Regions from separate parts of the Clostridium oceanicum genome, predicted to be linked through region 1. Evidence: a T-box and tRNA genes for the amino acid it is inferred to sense, from the RefSeq annotation. Region 1 holds a T-box; the other holds one or more tRNA genes.

Region 1 (10,155 bases):
TTATTATTATAAATATTATAATAACATAAATTTTAAATACACTACATATGACTTTATGTTATAATTCTTATGTTAGGAGTGATATGGTTGAAAGAAATGGAAACAAGAATTATAAAAATTGACATAGATTTTATTAGAACTAAACTGGCTTCTATAGGCGCAAAAAAAGTAAAGCAAGAAAACCAAATAAACCATATATATGACTTTCCTGATAACAGATTAATAAAAAATAAAGGCTATGCAAGAATACGATACATAGATGATATGATAAATAGTACTAATAAATACTATATGACTGTAAAAAAATTATTAAATCAGGAAAAATATAAAGTAATGGAAGAAAATGAAACTTTAATAGAAGACTACATAGAAGGTCAAAAGATATTTGAAGCCTTAGGTCTAACTTTAATACAGTCTATAAAGAAATATAGGGAAAGCTACAAATTTAAAAATACATTAATAGAAATAGATATTAACGACAAATCTTTTTGCCCATTCCCTTATATTGAACTAGAATCGGAAAACGAATCTGAATTAAAAGAAATAGTTAAACTTCTAGGATATTCTATGAAAGACACTACTTCAAAAACTATATATGAAATATTAAAAACAGAAAATGGTGAATAATTTATATGTTTGGATACGTTACTCCCTGTAAAATGGAGTTAAAAATAAAAGAATATGAGAAATTCAAAGCATATTATTGTGGTCTATGTAAATCCATAAAAAAAATTTTTGGAGAACTTCCAAGGCTTACCATAAATTATGATATGACTTTTTTAGCTATATTATTAGATTCTTTAAAAGATGAAAAAAATACTTATAAAAAAGAACGTTGTATTGTTCATCCTATAAAGAAAAAAATCATAATAACTAGTAACGAAGCTATAGATTATGCAGCTTTTTTTAATATATCTTTAAGCTATTATAAGCTACTTGATAATGTTCAAGATGATAACTCTCTTAAAAGTAAAGTAACTTCTAAATTTCTTAAAAGATATATCACTGACAATGAGCTTAATAAACACAATATAGTTATAGAAGATAACCTAAATAAGTTATATAATATAGAAAAGAATTATAAAAATGAAAGCATAGATGAAATATCTCATCACTTTGCACATATTACAGGATATATTCTTTCATCTTATAAAGACTTTGAATTTAATGAACAATTGTATTGGCTTGGATACAATCTAGGAAAATGGATATATATAATCGATGCATATAACGATTTAAAAGATGATTTAGAAAAAAATAAGTTTAATGCTATAAATTCAGTATATAATAAAAATAATTTACCTTATAAAGAATTTAAAAATGAAATTAAAAATAGAATAGATTTTCTACTAGTAACTTGCGGTAAATGTTGCCTCCAAAATCTTAACAAACTTCCTTTAGTTAAAAACAAAGGTTTGCTATATAATATCTTACAACTAGGAATGGTAGAAAAAATGGATAAAATTCTAAAAGGAGTGGAAGAAAATGAACAATCCATATGAAATATTAGGGGTACAACAAAATGCATCAAAAGAGGAAATACAAAGAGCTTATAGAAAATTAGCTAAAAAGTATCATCCTGATCAATATGGTAATAATCCTTTAAGAGACTTAGCAGAACAAAAAATGAGAGAAATAAACGAAGCCTATGACTCTTTAATGAAAAATCATAGTTCTTCTAATAATAACAATAGTTATAATAGCAATAACTATAGTAACACTAATAATAACAATCCTACTTATCAATCTATAAGAATGGATATAAATCAAAGAAATTTTCAAGCAGCAGAATCTAAACTAAATAGTATAAATGTTCGTAATGCAGAATGGCACTATCTTATGGGACTTGTAAACTATTCAAAAGGCTTTTATGATGCAGCTTATAATAATTTAAATACTGCATGTAATTTAGATCCTTCAAACTTTGAATATAAAGATGCTTTAAATAGAATAAGTAGAAGCAATAGTTCTTATAGAAGGCCTTACTATGGTAACAGAAGAGGCAATGATTCTGATATGTGTAACATCTGTGCTCAATTATATTGTTTAGATTGTTGTTGTGAATCTATGGGTGGAGATTTAATAAGCTGTTGTTAGCCCCTTCATATCATTAGGTAGATTTAAATAAATAACTAGTCAGTATGATAGTCTATTTTCATATACCTTAATCTTTTTAATGGAGATGATAAATATGAAAAATAATTCCTCTAACTCACTTAATTTAGCTAAAGGTGGTATTTTTACAGCTTTAAGTTTTTTATGTATATATTTAAGTAGCATATTGCCAGTTAATAAATTATATTTATTATCTATGGCTTGTGCTTTAATAACAATTTCCGTTGTATATACTGATATAAAGAATGGATTTTTAGTATATTTAGCTAGTTCTATACTATCTATTATGTTAATAGGTTTAGGTAGAGTTGTAGTTATTTCTTATATAATATTTTTTGGATCTTACGGATTAATAAAATATTATATAGAAAAATTAAATAAATTAACCTTAGAAATAATATTAAAGTTTATTTTCTTTAATATTTGTTTGGTTATAATGTTTTTAATATATAAATTTTTCATTCCATCTATACCACTAATAGATAAATACCTTTGGATATATATACTAGTTGGTCAAATAGTTTTCTTTATATTTGATTATATATTAACTTTGTTCATATTTTATGTTGAGAAACATTTTATTAAAAAATTAAAATAGAACTTATTTAAATATAAAATTACATTACATTGACAAATTTCCACAATTTGATATAATAGTCATGTTGTTGTCCATTCGCCAAATGGTAAGGCGCTTGCCTCTGGAGCAGGTATCTGCTGGTTCGAATCCAGCATGGACAGCCAAAAGAGTTCTATTTTATAGAACTCTTTTTATTATGTCTATTTTTATTAAGAATATAAAAATAAATTTATTTTTTACTAAAACTCATAAAAATCACCTACTTGAGGGAAAATATAGATATTCCCTATTAAGAAAGGTGGATTTAAATTGTGTAAAATAAGAAAAAAGAAATTTTGTTTATATACTTTATTTATAATAATTTTAAATTACTTTTTATTAACCCCATTATATAAAACTAGAGCTTTCATCCCTATATCACCTATAGAAGTAAAGCAAATAATAAACTCCCCTTCTTCATCTGCAATTATAATAGATGTAAGAACTCCTAAAGAATATAGCAAAGGCCATTTAAAAAACAGTATTAATATTCCTTTACAAATATTAAAAGATAGTATATTATCTAAAAATATAGATAAGAATTCTAAAATAGTAGTATATTGTTCTAGTGGAGTTCGCTCCAAAAAGGCAACAACAATTTTAAATTCTATAGGCTACAATAATGTATCTGAACTAGGTGGAATAAATAATTGGCCTTACGAACTTGAAAAATAAATTTTTATTTTTCTTGACAATATATGTATAGTGTTATAAAATCTAGTATAAACTAAAAATTAATTATCAAAGCCTTGAATAGGAGTAGTAATATTAGTTTCTATTTTTAGAGAACTGTTGTATGGTGAAAAACAGTATGAAACAATATGAACTTGCCTAGGAGCTTGTTTACTTAGAAGTAAACACGGTGTAACCCGTTATGTTATAAAGTGAAATCTTTGATTTTTATCTTAGATTTAACTAGAGTGGTACCGCGGAATCAACTTTCGTCTCTATTTTTTATAATTGAGATGAAAGTTTTTATTTTATGTAAAAATATATTAATTTAGTATAAAAATTACTTGAAAATATATTAACTTAGGAGGTAAATTATGGGTAACTACAATATTAAAACTGATGAAAAATGGCAAAGCAAATGGGAAAAAGATAAGCTATATAAGTTTGATAACAGCAAGCTAGATAAAAAATTATATACTCTTGAAATGTTTTCTTATCCTTCTGGCAGCAAATTACATGCCGGCCACTGGTTTAACTATGGACCTGTAGATTCATGGGCTAGAATGAAAAGAATGGAAGGATATAATGTATTCCAACCTATGGGATTTGATGCTTTTGGTCTTCCTGCTGAAAACTACGCTATAAAAACTGGTATTCATCCTAAGGATTCTACTTTTAAAAACATAGAAACTATGGAAAAACAATTAAGAGCTATGGGAGCTATGTTTAATTGGGAAAATGAAGTAATTACATGTTCCCCAGACTATTACAAATGGACTCAATGGGTATTTTTAAAGCTATATGAAAAAGGCTTAGCTTATAAAAAGAAAGCTCCTGTAAATTGGTGCCCTAGCTGTAACACAGTCTTAGCTAATGAGCAAGTATTGGACGGAAAATGTGAAAGATGTGACAGCGCTGTAGAAAAGAAAGATTTAGAACAATGGTTTTTAAAAATAACAGATTATGCTGATGAATTATTAGAAAAATTAGATGATTTAGATTGGCCTGAAAGAACTAAAGCTATGCAAAGACATTGGATTGGTAAATCAACAGGTGCTGATGTTACTTTTAAAGTAGTAGATTCTGAAATAGAATTTAACGTATTTACTACAAGAGTTGATACATTATTTGGAGTTACTTACGTAGTGCTTGCCCCTGAAAATGAACTAGTAGATAACCTAACTACTGACGAACATAAAACTGAAGTAGAAGCATACAAAATCCAAGCACAAAATCAATCAGACATAGAAAGACAATCTATAACTAGAGAAAAAACTGGTGTATTTACTGGATCTTATGCTACAAACCCTATAAACGGTAAAAAAGTTCCTATATGGGTTGGTGACTATGTTTTAAATACTTATGGAACAGGATGTGTAATGGCTGTACCTGCTCATGATGAAAGAGATTTTGCTTTTGCAACTAAATACTCTCTTCCAATAGATAGAGTTATTGAAGGTGGAGACTCTCTTCCATTTACTGATTACGGTAAATTAGTAAACAGTGAAGATTTTAACGGCTTATACGGCGAAAAAGCTAAGGAAGCTATAGTTAATAAATTAGAAGAAACAAAGTTTGGTAAAAAGAAAACAAATTATAGATTAAGAGACTGGCTTGTATCTAGACAAAGATACTGGGGTGCTCCAATTCCTATAGTACATTGTGATAAATGTGGTACTGTACCTGTTCCTTATGACCAACTTCCAGTAGAATTACCATACAATGTTGAATTTTCACCAGACGGAGAATCACCACTTGCTAAATGTGATGACTTTATAAATACTACTTGCCCTGTATGTGGCGGTCACGCTAAAAGAGAAGCTGATACTTTAGATACCTTCGTTTGTTCTTCTTGGTATTATTTAAGATATCCTGATAACAAAAATGATAAGGAACCTTTTAATAAAGAACTTATAAACAAAATGCTTCCTGTAGATAAATATGTAGGTGGACCTGAACATGCATGTATGCATCTTTTATATGCTAGATTTGTAACAAAAGCCTTAAGAGATATGGGCTACTTAAACTTTGACGAACCATTTAAATCTCTTGTTCACCAAGGATTAATCTTAGGCCCTGATGGTCTAAAAATGAGTAAATCAAAGGGAAATACAATCTCTCCTGACGATTATATAAATAAATATGGATCTGATGTATTTAGAATGTATTTAATGTTTGGATTTGATTATACTGAAGGTGGAGCTTGGAGCGATGATACTATAAAATCTATAGCAAGATTTGTAGATAGAGTAGAACGTATTATAGGATCTTGTGAAAATGAAATAACTGATGCTTCAAACAATAAAACTTCAATGGACAAAGAAGAAAAAGAGCTAAATTATGTAAGAAATCATACTATAAAAGCCGTCACAGAGGATGCTGATAAATTCCAGTTTAATACTTCTATAGCTAGAATGATGGAATTTACTAATGCACTTTCTAAATATACAGCAAGTAAGTCTACTAAAAATTCTGCTTTCTTAAAAGAATGTATAGTTGATTTTATAAAACTTTTAGCACCATTTGCTCCTCATTTTTCAGAAGAATTATGGGAATTACATGGATTTAATAGTTCTGTATTTAATACTAAATGGCCTTCTTTTGATAAAAAAGCCTTAGTTAAAGATGAAATTGAAATGGCAATTCAAATAAACGGTAAAGTAAAAGCAAAAATAAATGTTCCTTCTAGTTCTTCTGAAGATGAAATAAAAGAAATAAGTCTTAATAATGAAGATGTAAAAAAACATATAGAAGGAAAAACAATAAGAAAAGTTATAGTAATTAAAAATAGATTAGTTAATATAGTTGCAAACTAATATAAAGAACCTGAGATTTAAAATCTCAGGTTCTTATTTATACATTTCTATAGTTTTTTCTGTAGCTTGTAAAAGTTTATTTAGTTCAAAAACTTCCCCTTCTTCTATAACTTTATTTAACTGAGATTGATAAATGTTTGCATCAGAAGTTTTCCCCATAGAAGATAGTATAAGTATATTGTCCATTATGTAAGAAACTAAACTAGATTTAACTTCAAATAATTTTTGAGCATCCTTTATTTCATCTTTTATTTCAAGCATAAGTTCATCAAGATTAAAAGCTGCATCTGCTGCTGATTTAAGCTTTAATTTTATATGCGGTGGTATATCATGCTTATATTTATAATTTAATGAATGTTCTATTGTAGCCCAAAAATTCATAGCTAATGTTCTTATCTGAAATTCTGCTAAAATATTTTTTTGTCCTTCTGCCATATTAACAGGATATTTTATTATAACATGATAGCTTCTATATCCACTATTTTTAACATTAGTTACATAATCTTTTTCATAAACTACTTCCATATCTTTTCTTTCTCTTATTATTTCTACAACTTTTTCTATATCACTTGTAAATTGGCACATTATTCTTATTCCTGCTATATCTTCTACTTCATATCTTATTCTATCTAATGGTATATTAAATTTATTTGCCTTTTCTAATATACTTGAAATTTCTTTTACTCTTCCTGTTACAAACTCTATAGGAGAGTATTCATTTTTCTTTCTGCATTCTTTCCTTATGCTCTTAAATTTAACTTTTAATTCTTCTACTGCCTGCTGATAAGGTATTAAAAAAGTCTTCCATTCCCCTAAAGCCATATGTATCACCTTTCTCTTACTTTATTTTCAATTTAAAAAAGTATATGTACTTATAAAATTAGTATTAAAATAAAACCTTAATATTATTATTATTATACAACATTTATTATGTATAACAATATAATTCTAATTTAATATCTGATATAATACTAATAGATATTATTATTATGAAGGTGATTATTTTGGAAACTAAAGATGGCTCAAATAACAAAGTTAAAACTACAAGAGGTAGTAAGGAACCCTCTTGGACACCTAAAAAAGAAAATAGCCCTGAGTGGCTTCGAGAAAAATCCTTTTTATACAATAAAAAAATAACTTGTCCTGTATGTGGTAGCACCTTTGAAGCAAAAGCAGTAAGAAGCTCTTCTTACAGAATACTCTCAAAAGACACTGATCTATTTATAAGATATTCAGTTATAAATCCATACTTTTATGATGTTTGGCTTTGTAATAATTGTGGATATGCCACTATGAAAGTAGACTTTTTAAAATTAAGAAAATATCATGTAGATTCAATAAAAGAAAGAATAACACCCTCTTTTAAACCTAGAGAATATCCAGATATATATAATATAGATATAGCTATCGAAAGATTCAAACTTTCTCTTTTGAATTATGTGGTTATGGAAGCAAAAGCTAGTAGTAAAGGTGTAAACTGCCTTAAGCTTGCTTGGATGTATAGATTAAAGAAAAATAAAGATAAAGAACTATTATTTTTAAAACAAGCTTTAGAAAACTTCAAAGAAGCCTATTCTGCTGAAGATTTCCCTATATATGGCATGAATAAACATACAATAATGTATCTTATAGCAGAACTATTAAGAAGAACAGGTAATGAAGAAAAAGCTTTAATGTGGTTAAGTCAAGTTATAACCTCTAGAGGAGTTAATGTAAGGCTTAAAAACTTAGCTAGAGACCAAAGAGACTTAATAAAAGAAAAACAAGATAAAGAGGCTTTAGAGGCTGAAAAAAGCAGACTAGAACTTATTAGTTTAAAAGAAGCTGAAGAAGCAAAAACTAAAAAGAAAAGTATATTCTCAAAATTCTTTAAAAAATAAATTTAGGGCTGAAAATCAGCCCTTTTTTAATATGCCTTATATAAATAAATTTAAATTAGAGTCTTCCGCTTCTCCTAAGTAATATCCAACTCCACCTACTTCTACTCCATCTATTAATTCCTCTTTTTTTATACCCATAACATCCATAGACATTTGACAAGCTACCATATTTATTCCACTATCCATTCCTGATTTTATAAGCTCTTCTAAAGAATAAACATTTTTATCTTTCATAACTTTTCTAATCATTTTGGAGCCCATGCCCATCATGTTCATTTTTGAAAGCTTTAATCTTTTACTTCCTCTTGGCATCATCTTTCCAAACATTTTATCCATAAATCCTTTTTGAACACTTACTCTTTCATGTTTTCTTAGTATATTAAGTCCCCAAAATGTGAAAAACATTGTAACTTTCTTACCCATAGATGCAGCACCATTAGCTATTATAAATGAAGCTATAGCTTTATCAAGATCTCCACTAAATACAACTATTGTTTTGTTATCCTTTGTATTTTCAATATTAACTTTAGTATTATTTTCTATTTTATTTTCTTTATTTCCTTTTTGCAAAACTGCTGTTATAATTCCTTTATCTTTAGATCTATCTAATAGGTTATTATTAGTTCTTTTAGCAAAGGATTTAATATCTTCATAAAATCCAGGATCTGATGCTTTTATTTTTAAAAATTCTCCATCTTTCATATCATTCATTTTATTGCTAACTTTCATTAATGGCCCAGGGCAACTTAGTCCACAGGCATCAAGGATTAAATATTCATCTTCTTTTACTTTAGATTTTTTCATTTCATTATTTCCTTTACTAATTTTATTAATCTTTTTAGGAACAAATTTACTCATAGTATATGTCTTATATCCTCCACTAATATTTTTAACTTTAAATCCTTTTGCCATTAATATTCTACATGCTATATATCCTCTAAGACCTGCCTGACAGTAAACCCAAATTTCCTTATCCTTTGGAATTTCTTTTAATCTACTTCTTATTTCATGCAATGGAATTTCAAGTGCATCTTTTATCTTTCCATTTTCTATTTCTATATCTTCTCTTACATCTAATAAAAGGGCTTTATTTTTATCCATGTTATCTATTTCTTCTACTCTTACAGTATAGACTTTTCCTGTCAATATATTTTCTGCTGCAAAACCTGCCATATTAACTATATCTTTAGCAGAAGAATAAGGTGGTGCATATGAAAGTTCCAATTCTTCTAAATCATATATTGTTCCACCATACCTTATGGCTACAGCTATATCATCTATTCTCTTATCTATTCCTTCATACCCAAAAGCTTGTGCTCCTAATATTTTTCCTTTTTCATCAAATATAACTTTTAAAGCTATAGGAGTAGCTCCTGGATAGTATCCTGCATGAGATTGTTCATGTACATGTACAACATTATAGGAAATATTATTTGCTTTTAAAGTTCTTTCATTATTTCCAGTGCTTGCTCCTGTAAGACCAAAAACTTTTATTATAGCAGTTCCTTGTGTCCCTTTATAAGTAGATTCAATTCCTATTATATTATCTGCTGCAATTCTTCCTTGCTTATTTGCTGGTCCTGCTAAGGCTATAGCAGTCTTTTTGTTATTTATATAATCTACTACCTCTACTGCATCTCCAACAGCGTATATACCTTCTAAGTTTGTTTTCATATGGTTATCAACTATGATATGTCCTTTAGGTCCAAATTCTATTCCTGAATCTTTAAGAAAACTAGTATCTGGCTTTACTCCTATAGATAATATAACCATATGAGCATTTAATGTTTCACCATCTTGAAGTAATACTTCTATATTTTCACCATTATCTTTAAAAGATTTCACTCCATTTTTTAAAACTAAATCTACACCACTATCTTCTAATTCTTTTTCTGCAAAAGTTACCATATCAGAATCAAAAGGAGCTAATATATGAGGAGCTGCTTCAGCTAAAACTACATCTAAACCTCTTTCTTTAAGATTTTCTGCCATTTCAACTCCAATATATCCTCCGCCTATAACTACAGCACTCTTAGGTTTTTCTTTATCTACATAA
Region 2 (10,155 bases), on a different contig from region 1:
GAGCAGGCAATATGATGGGATCATCTCAGCATGGTCATATGGCTTCTATAGGATATGATCTTTATTGCAGAATGTTAGAAGATACAATAAAATTAGTAAAAGGTGATATTGATAGAGAACCTGTAGAAACAGCTGTAGAATTAAAAATAGATGCCTATATACCTAATGATTATATAAATAATGAAACACAGAAAATACAGGTATACAAAAAAATTGCAGCTATAGATTCAAAAGATGAAGTAATAGATATAGAAGATGAATTGAAAGATAGATTTTCATATATACCTAAATCCGTATATAATCTTATAAATGTAGCTTATATAAAATCTTTAGGTAAAAAACTTCAAATAAAAGAAATAAAAGAAAAGAAAAATGAAATAATATTTGAGTTTGACAGAAAAGAAAGTTTAGACCCTAAAATAATGAAAAAAATTATGGATAAATATTTTAAAAATATAGTATTTAAGTTGGAAGATAAACCTTCTATTGGATATAAAATAAATGATGCTAGAAAAGAAGAAATATTATCAATAATAAAGGAATTTTTACAATATACAATAAATGTTAACAACTTACAAATGTAATTTTGTAGTATAATTAAAATTATGTGATTAAATTATTGATATAAACATTTAGAAGTGGAGGAATAGGACGTGAATAACATAAAAAAGATAATTAGTGCATCGATGCTAATAATATTTGCATTAGCTTTTAGTGGGTGTAATATGATAGAAAAAACTCCAGAAGCTAAACAAAAAAGCGCTGTAGCTAAAGTAAATGGTGATAAAATAACTAGAAAAGAGTTAGATGAAAACCCACAAATAGCTAGCTTTTTCAAGCAAATGGAAGCTCAATATGGAAAAGATTTTGCAAAAAATGAACAAGGTAAAGAAGTAGTAAAAGAACAAAAGGGTAAAGCTTTAGATCAAATGATTATGGAACGTATACTTCTTCAAAAAGCTGAAGAATTGAAAGTAGCTCCAAAGGATGATGAATTAAATAAAAAAGTAGATGAAGAGTATAATAAATTAAAGAAAGAACAGTTTAAAGGCGATGACAAAAAATTAGAAGAAGCCTTTAAAGCTCAAGGGATTACAAAGGAATATTACAAAGAATTTACTAAAAAATCAATAATAGTACAAAAACTTGTAGATAAGATAACTAAAGATGTTAAAGTAACTGAAGCAGATATTAAAAAAGATTACGATGCTAATAAATCTGATTATACAGAAAAACCTAATACTATGGATATTTCACATATTTTAGTTAAAACAGAAGATGAAGCTAAAAAAGTTAAAGCTAGATTAGATAAAAAAGAAGATTTTGCTAAAGTAGCTAAAGAAGTATCTCAAGATCCTGGCTCTAAAGAAAAAGGTGGAAGTTTAGGAACTGTACAATATAATGATCAGCAGTTAGATCCAACATTTTTAAATGCAGCTAAAGCTTTAAAAGAAGGACAAATATCAGCACCTGTAAAAACACAATTTGGATATCATATAATAAAAGTAACAAAGAAAAAAGAATATCCTGTTAAAAAATATGAAAAAGTAAAAGAGGATATAAAGAAAAAATTAGAACAAAAGAAAAAAGAAGAAGTTTATACTAAAAAGTTAGATGAATGGAAAAAAGCTTCTACAATTAAAAAATATGATAAAAATTTAATGGATTAAATTTTATAAAAATTAAATAACATATTTATGAAATACTATCAAAGTAATGCTTTGATAGTATTTTTTGCTTTGCTTTAATTTACAAAATTAGAGCTATAATAGTAATTTTTTAATTTTAAATTACAATTATGCATAAAATTTCAAAAATAGAAAAATAATAATAATACATACAAAACATATTTAATATTAATTAGAGGAGGTAACAGTTGATGAAAGCAACAGGTATTGTTAGAAGAATAGACGATCTTGGAAGAGTTGTTATACCAAAAGAAATAAGAAGAACATTAAGGATAAGAGAGGGAGATCCATTAGAAATTTTTACAGATAGAGAAGGAGGCGTAATATTAAAGAAATATTCTCCTATAGGAGATTTAAGTGAATTTGCTAAAGGATATGGAGATTCATTATATCAAACTATTGGAAATATAATATTAATAACTGATAAAGATAGCGTAATTTCTGTAAGTGGAGTTTCTAAGAAAGAATATATGGATAAAAAGGTAAGTAGCGAATTAGAAAAGATTATAGAAGAAAGAAAACCAGTAGCTTTAGAAAAAAATAAAGTTATTCCAGTATTTGAAGATGAAGAAATGGAAGGGAAATATTCTACGGAAGTTGTATCACCTATAATAGCAGAAGGAGATACTATAGGATCTGTTATTATACTTTCAAAAGAAGAAGGTAAAAACTTTGATGATTTAGAAATCAAATTAGCTCAAACAGCATCTTTATTCTTAGGAAAGCAAATGGAGGAATAACATAAAATATAATAAATACAAAAGTTCATATAACATAAATAAAGCATATAATGTTAAAAATTTAATATTATATGCTGTTTTTTTATTAAAAATAATGATTTGTTTTTACTAAGAATTAATAATTAATTTACATAATAGTATTATTTTATAGCTAAATATATCTTTAATAGTAATAATATTTTCTTGGAATAAATAATTATATGTATAGTAGGAATGCGGAGGTATTATTATGAAAAAGCAATCACTAGTAAAAGGAACATTAATACTAGGAGCTGCAGGTATTATTGCAAAGTTTCTAGGATTATTTTTTAGATGGCCATTACAAATGCTTATAGGAGATGAAGGTGTAGGGTATTATCAGATGTCTTATCCTTTATATATGTTTTTCATAGCAGCATCTTCTGGAATACCAGTTGCAGTGTCTAAAATGGTATCTGAAAGGAAAGCTGTAAGTGATGATGATGGTGTTATGCTAGTTTTAAAAAAAGCTATAGTTTTAATGATTATACTAGGACTTGGATTTTCTTTTAATTTAATAGTTTTTTCTAAACAAATAATAAGATTTTTAAAATGGGATAACAAATCTTATTATTCATTGATAGGAATATCATTAGCTCCTTTTTTTATATCTATAATGAGCGCCTTTAGAGGTTTTTTCCAAGGAATGCAAAATATGAACTATACAGCTACTTCTCAAATTATAGAACAACTAGGAAGAGTTATAGTAGGAGTTGGACTTGCTTATATACTTTTACCAAAAGGAATAGAGTATTCAGCAGGAGGAGCCGCTGTAGGAGCTGCAGCCGGTGGATTTTTAGGTGGATTATATCTTATATTAAAATATTTATCTATAAAAAGAAAAACCATAAACATAAAGATTAAAAAGAAAAATAGAAAAAAAGGTATAGGGATAATGGGAAAGCTTTTATATATAGCTATACCTATATCTATAGGTTCAGCAGTAGGTACAATAATGAGTCTTATAGATTCTGCATTAGTACCTCAAGAATTATTAAAAGCAGGCTTTACTTATAAACAGTCTACTATTTTGTATGGACAGCTTTCAGGAAAAGCATTTACACTTATAAATGTTCCACTTACTTTATCAGTAGCTTTAAGTGCAGCCCTTGTACCTATAATAGCAGAAGCATATGTTTTAGGTAGAAAGATGGAAATATTAAAAAAATTAGAACTTGCTATAAGAGTATCTATGATTATAGCAATTCCTTCTTGCTTAGGATTGAATTTTATGGCTAAACCTATATTAAATTTAATATTTCCAGGTCAGGACGCTGGATTTAAGATATTAAAGTATCTATCAATAGCAGTTCCGTTTATTGCCCTCTCACAAACCGCTACAGCGATTTTACAGGGCATAGGTAAATATATGACTCCTGTTATAAATTTAGCTGTAGGCTGCCTATTTAAGATAGTAATAACATTAGTTTTAGTACCTATTCCTAATATAAACATATATGGTGCGGTTATAGGAACTATAACAGGATATGTAGTAGCTGCAATTTTAAACTTAAAGTGCATAAAAAAGAAGCTAAGTATATCTATAAACTATTATGATGTACTTATAAAACCAATGCTTGCATCTATTTTTATGATAATAGCTGTTGTATTTATTTATTTCTATGCCTATAATTATACAAGGAGTAGTAGAATTTCTTGTGTGTTATCAGTATTTATAGGAGTAATAATATATTTTATAACTATAAGTGCAGTAGGCATATTAGATTATAAATATATAAAAAATAAATTTATAAAGAAATAGAAGGTGAAAAGATAATATGATAAAAATTATTGGATTAGGGCCTGGATCTAAAGAAGCTATAACACTAGGGTGCATAGAAAACTTAAAAAAAGCAGATAAAGTATTTTTAAGAACAGAAAAACATCCAACAGTTGAATATATAAAAGAATTAGGTATTGATTATGAAACTTTTGATATTAAGTATGAGACTAAGGATAATTTTGAAGAAGTATATTCATCTATAGCAAAAGAATTAATAGCAGAAAGTGAAAAAAGTGATAGAGATATAGTATATACTGTTCCAGGACATCCTTTAGTAGCAGAAAAATCTGTTAAATTATTGATAAATCTTTGTAAAGAAAATAATATAGAGTTTAAGATTGTTCCAGCAGTAAGTTTTATAGATTGCTTAATGGAAAGATTAAATATAGATCCTGTAGATGGCCTTAAAATAATTGATGCCTTTGATATGAAAAGTCAAAAGATGAACAAAAGAGAAGGTACTATAATAACTCAAGTATACGATAAATTTATAGCTTCAGAAGTAAAATTAGAACTTATGAATTACTATAAAGACGATACTATGGTATACTTTGTAAGGGCAGCAGGAATAGAAGACTTGGAAGAAATAAAAGAAATTCCTTTATATGAGCTTGATAGACAAGAAAATATTGATCATTTAACATCAGTATATGTTCCTAAAGATGTTAACAATTCATATGACTTTTATGATTTATTAGATATTATGGATAAACTAAGAAGTGAAGATGGATGTCCTTGGGATGCAAAGCAAACTCATGACAGTTTAAAAAAATATTTAATAGAGGAAACTTATGAAGTTTTAGAGGCTATAGAGAAAGATAATATAGATATGCTTGTAGAAGAGCTTGGAGATGTTTTACTTCAAGTAATATTCCATTCTCAAATAGGAAAAGAAGATGGGTATTTTAATATAAAAGATGTTATAAAAAGCATATGTGAAAAAATGATTATGAGACATCCTCATGTTTTTGGAGATGTAAGTGTAAAAGATTCAGATGAAGTACTACAAAACTGGGATAAAATTAAAAATAAAGAACAAGGTATGAAAAGTCATACGCAAATACTTAAACATGTTCCAAAATGCTTGCCAGGTCTTATGAGAGCAGATAAGGTTCAAAATAAAGCAGCTAAGGTTGGATTTGATTGGGATAATGTTGAGGATGCTATGAAAAAAATACCGGAAGAATATTATGAAGTAAAAGATGTATACAAAAGCAAAAATAAGGCAAAAATACTAGAAGAAATAGGAGATATATTATTTTCTGTGGTAAATGTGGCAAGATTTCTTGACATAGACCCTGAAAGTGCTATAAATTATAGTATAGATAAATTTATAAAGCGATTTGAATACATAGAAAAAATGGCAAAATCTAAAAATAAAAATTTAGAAGATATGTCATTAAATGAAATGGATTCTTTGTGGGAAGAATCAAAAAATTAGTCTTTATGAATTTATTTAAATAAATTTATTCTTTTAAAAGAAGGATTTTCAAACTTCGTGAAGAATATGCTAATAAGCGATGTGTAGAAAACTCTAAGTAGTTCAAAGCTACTTTAATTATTAAGGAGGTAACAAAAGTGAATAAATCAGAATTAATTGCAAGTATGGCAGAAAAATCAAAGTTAACTAAAAAGGATGCAGAAGCAGCTTTAAAAGCCTTCGTTGAAAGTGTAGAAGAAAGTTTAGAAAATGGCGAAAAAGTTCAACTAGTAGGATTTGGTACTTTCGAAACTAGAAAAAGAGCAGCAAGAATAGGTAGAAATCCTAGAACAAAAGAAGAAATAACTATTCCAGAATCAATTGCTCCAGTTTTTAAAGCTGGTAAAGACCTAAAAGAAAGAGTTAATAAATAAAAAATAACACTTATTCAAAAAACCTAGGTTTATATCTGGGTTTTTTGTTTTAGGCATATAAAAATAAATAATAGGTGAAAGATTCTAGAGCTATTTTGTCAAATACAATAACTTAGGTTTTAAATAATTTTTTATTATTAAATTTAAAGAAAAAGGTAGTTTTAAAAAATAGACTAGCATATAGATTAGTTATTTATTTTAAAGCTATTTAAAAAGTATCTATGATAAATATAGGAGGAAGCACAGTGAGGCTAGATAAGTATTTAAAGGTATCAAGAATAATAAAGAGAAGAACTGTAGCAAAAGATGCTTGTGATGGAGGAAGAGTACTTGTAAATGGAAAAGCTGCTAAGGCTGGAATAGACATAAAAGAAGATGATATAATAGAAATACAATATGCAAATAAAAGTTTGAAATATAAGGTTCTAGCTGTAGCAGAACATGTTAGAAAAGAAGATGCTAGTAAAATGTATGAGATAGTAGGATAGACTTAATATAAATATCTTTAGGTGAAAGCAAAATGAATTAAAGCATTTTGCTTTTTAATTTTAAAAATCTATAATTTCTTTAGTAATAGGAAATGGAATTAAAGCATATATATTTACAAGTGGAGGGATATATATGGAAAAGAAAGAAATTAAATATGAAGATAAAAAAAGTAACTTAAATTTAGAAAATAGAAAAAAATTAGTATTAAGCGGAGTAATTGAAGTTATGAGTTTTAATGAAGAAAGAATAACTTTAAATACAAGCTTAGGAACTTTAGACATAAAAGGTGAAGGCCTTAAAATGAACAAATTAGATGTACAAAATGGAGATGTAATTATAGTTGGAACTGTCAACTCTTGTATTTATATTGGGGATACAATAAAAAAGAAAAAAGACGGTTTAATATCAAGATTATTTAAATAGGAGTCTTTATAATATGATTATATCTATAAGTAAGCAACTAGGGTTATTATTTTTTAGTCTATTATCAGGATTGATAATAGGATCTTTTTTTGACATATATAGAATAATAAGAGGAAACCAAAACTTGAAAAAGTTTATTAAAATTATAGAAGATATACTATTTTGGGTTTTATCTGCTATTGTTGTATTTATATTTTTGTTATATAATGATTGTGCTTTTATAGGAATGTATATTTATTTATGGATTTTTGTAGCCTTGTATTTGTATTTAATATTGTTGAGCAGATATAATATAAAGATATTAAAACATATAATGTTTTTTTTAGGAAAGTTTTTTAGAATATTGAAAAATATAATTTTATACCCATTTAAATTTATTATTTATAAGTTAAAATAAAAAATATAATAAATTTACTCCAAATAGGTTGAAGAAAATTTTAAATATAATAAAATATACTTATAGGCTTATGCTTTATAAAGGAGTAAATTTGATGAAGAATAAATTTAAGCTCAAGAATATAGTGTTAATTTTATTATTTGTATATATGTGTTTTATATTTGTAACCCAAAGGATAACTATGCATAAAATAAATAATGAGATTGATAAAAAAGAAGTTCAACTAGATAAAGCTAAGAAAAAGAACCAGAAATTACAGGATGAGGTCAAATTGTCAAAATCTAAAGACTATAGGGAACGATTAGCTAGAGAAAGACTAAGATTTATAAAAGAAGGCGAGACTCCTGTAATAAACAACAAGTAGTAAAGTTTTAAATTTAATTTAATATATATATATTTTAAGGAGGAGTCTTATTAATATGACTTTAAAGGCAGGTAGTATACTTGAAGGTACAGTAGTAAATATTACAAGTTTTGGAGCTTTTGTAGAAGTAGATGGTCAAACTGGTTTAGTTCACATATCTGAGGTATCAAATAACTATGTAAAAGACATAAGAGAATATTTGAAAGAAAAAGATAAAGTGAAAGTAAAAGTTATTTCAATAGATGAAAAAGGTAAAATTAGTTTATCTATGAAGCAAGCAGAACCACAACAAAAAAAATCTTCAAGACCAATAGAAATAGACTGGAACAAAGAAAAGACTAAGAAAAATAATAATGATGGTAATTTTGAAGATAGAATATCAAAATTTTTAAAAGATAGTGAAGAAAGATTCCAAGATTTAAAAAGACATAAAGATTCTAGAAGTAAAGGATACAAAAAAAATCTTAGTTAGTGAAAAGGCCAAAATTGGCCTTTTTATTAATTTCTTCTTTTTATAATAAAAAATACAAAATAATTTATAAAAAGTGTTGACATGGGATGAATAATAATATATAATAACTTATGTCGTCAGAAAAAACGACATGAAATATTAAGCAATAATGTGCTGGAGTGGCGGAACTGGCAGACGCACAGGACTTAAAATCCTGCGGGCCTTATAAGCCCGTACCGGTTCGATTCCGGTCTTCAGCACCAAATTATCGCGGGGTGGAGCAGTTGGTAGCTCGTCGGGCTCATAACCCGAAGGTCGTAGGTTCAAGTCCTATCCCCGCAACCATGTGGCGGGATAGCTCAGCTGGCTAGAGCATTCGGTTCATACCCGAAGGGTCGTAGGTTCAAGTCCTATTCCCGCTACCATTTAAAATTTAATAATTTCATTGCATATTAATGTGCTGGAGTGGCGGAACTGGCAGACGCACAGGACTTAAAATCCTGCGGGCCTTATAAGCCCGTACCGGTTCGATTCCGGTCTTCAGCACCAATATCGCGGGGTGGAGCAGTTGGTAGCTCGTCGGGCTCATAACCCGAAGGTCGTAGGTTCAAGTCCTATCCCCGCAACCATTTTATTTTTTGACTATTTTTTGGCGGGATAGCTCAGCTGGCTAGAGCATTCGGTTCATACCCGAAGGGTCGTAGGTTCAAGTCCTATTCCCGCTACCAATGATATATTAAAGAGACTCATATATATATGAGTCTCTTTTGTTTTGCCATAAATAATATTTTTTAAGTTTTATTTATATTTAAAAAGTAGAGATGAAGGATTTGTTATCAATATGTGTTTTAAAATTTTAAAAAATATTATATTAAACTGTTTTAAACGACTAATTTTTAGTTTATGTAAAAATTATAAGGATTTTTACACCAGAATAGCTTTAAAAAAATATAATTATTTATCTTACTGTATTATTTTTTATATAAATGTCTAAAAGAAATAATAAAAAAGAATAATAGAAATAAATGTCCTAAAAAAAATTTGCTCTCATCTCAGCTTATGACAATAATTTCCAGTTACCTTTGTTATAATGAAATAGAAATTTAAGCGGAGGTGATTATATACATGCAGTATGGTGCAGAGGTATCCCCATATCAAAGGACAAAAAAAGTGGACAAACATAAAAAGAAGAATGCATTGAGTTTTAATTATATATTAGGAATAACTTTATATTTTGTATCTGCTTTGTTAATAAGTAGAGTTAAATTTATAAATCTTATGGCGCCTTTTGGCATAGCTTTTTTATTAGCAGTGTCTTTTCAAAAGGAGTATAAATATGTATTATTTTCTGCTTTTGGAACACTTATAGGATATGTATCTTTGTACAATAGTATAAAGGATTTGCCTATATATATAACTATTATAGGAACAATACTTACTGCTAGATACATATCAAAAAATATAAAAAATACAAAGACTATTACTATAATGTATATTGTTATATTTTCAGAATTAGTACTATATAAAGCATTTATTTTAAATTTATCTATTAACATCTCTTTATTAAATTCAATATTTGAAATAGCATGTTTATTTCCTATATATTTTATTATTAACTATTCTATTATATGCTTTAGAGATATAAATACTATGCATCTTTATAGTAATGAAGAAATAATAAGTATGGCAATAACTTTGGCCTTAGCAGTTTCAGGAACATGGGGAATAAGTATAAATAATGTATCTTTAAGAAATTTTATAGCATTAACTTTGATAGTAATTATTGGTTATGTAAAAGGAAGTACCAGTGCAGCTGCAATAGGAATAGCAATGGGAGCTATAGTAGGACTTGGTTCAAAGGATATGTTAACATTTATTTCTGTATATGGACTTTGTGGACTTATAGCAGGAACTTTTAAAGATACAGGAAAGTTAATAACAGGAACAG

The links. A T-box is a leader RNA that pairs with one kind of tRNA and senses whether it is charged. The one in region 1 lies ahead of leuS (leucine--tRNA ligase), so its partner is inferred to be a tRNA-Leu.
Region 2: it encodes a tRNA-Leu, which carries the amino acid that the T-box ahead of leuS (leucine--tRNA ligase) is inferred to sense. The anticodon was not compared.

Annotation. Positions count from the first base shown of each region.
Region 1 is NZ_BAAACG010000013.1:136,252-146,406, reverse strand. It holds gene ABDZ71_RS14695 (class IV adenylate cyclase) at 88-627, shown strand; gene ABDZ71_RS14690 (DUF5685 family protein) at 633-1,502, shown strand; gene ABDZ71_RS14685 (J domain-containing protein) at 1,486-2,097, shown strand; gene ABDZ71_RS14680 (hypothetical protein) at 2,192-2,713, shown strand; tRNA gene ABDZ71_RS14675 (tRNA-Gln) at 2,782-2,856, shown strand; gene ABDZ71_RS14670 (rhodanese-like domain-containing protein) at 3,002-3,406, shown strand; T-box leader at 3,472-3,683, shown strand; gene leuS (leucine--tRNA ligase) at 3,778-6,219, shown strand; gene yjbM (GTP diphosphokinase) at 6,253-7,041, opposite strand; gene ABDZ71_RS14655 (DUF2225 domain-containing protein) at 7,224-8,099, shown strand; gene ABDZ71_RS14650 (CoA-disulfide reductase) at 8,136-10,155, opposite strand, start outside.
Region 2 is NZ_BAAACG010000016.1:16,732-26,886, reverse strand. It holds gene mfd (transcription-repair coupling factor) at 1-584, shown strand, start outside; gene ABDZ71_RS15705 (peptidylprolyl isomerase) at 654-1,670, shown strand; gene spoVT (stage V sporulation protein T) at 1,880-2,428, shown strand; gene ABDZ71_RS15695 (putative polysaccharide biosynthesis protein) at 2,658-4,208, shown strand; gene yabN (bifunctional methyltransferase/pyrophosphohydrolase YabN) at 4,225-5,670, shown strand; gene ABDZ71_RS15685 (HU family DNA-binding protein) at 5,808-6,083, shown strand; gene ABDZ71_RS15680 (RNA-binding S4 domain-containing protein) at 6,329-6,571, shown strand; gene yabP (sporulation protein YabP) at 6,705-6,995, shown strand; gene yabQ (spore cortex biosynthesis protein YabQ) at 7,009-7,392, shown strand; gene ABDZ71_RS15665 (FtsB family cell division protein) at 7,487-7,756, shown strand; gene ABDZ71_RS15660 (S1 domain-containing RNA-binding protein) at 7,812-8,228, shown strand; tRNA gene ABDZ71_RS15655 (tRNA-Leu) at 8,381-8,470, shown strand; tRNA gene ABDZ71_RS15650 (tRNA-Met) at 8,477-8,552, shown strand; tRNA gene ABDZ71_RS15645 (tRNA-Met) at 8,556-8,632, shown strand; tRNA gene ABDZ71_RS15640 (tRNA-Leu) at 8,667-8,756, shown strand; tRNA gene ABDZ71_RS15635 (tRNA-Met) at 8,761-8,836, shown strand; tRNA gene ABDZ71_RS15630 (tRNA-Met) at 8,859-8,935, shown strand; gene spoIIE (stage II sporulation protein E) at 9,333-10,155, shown strand, end outside.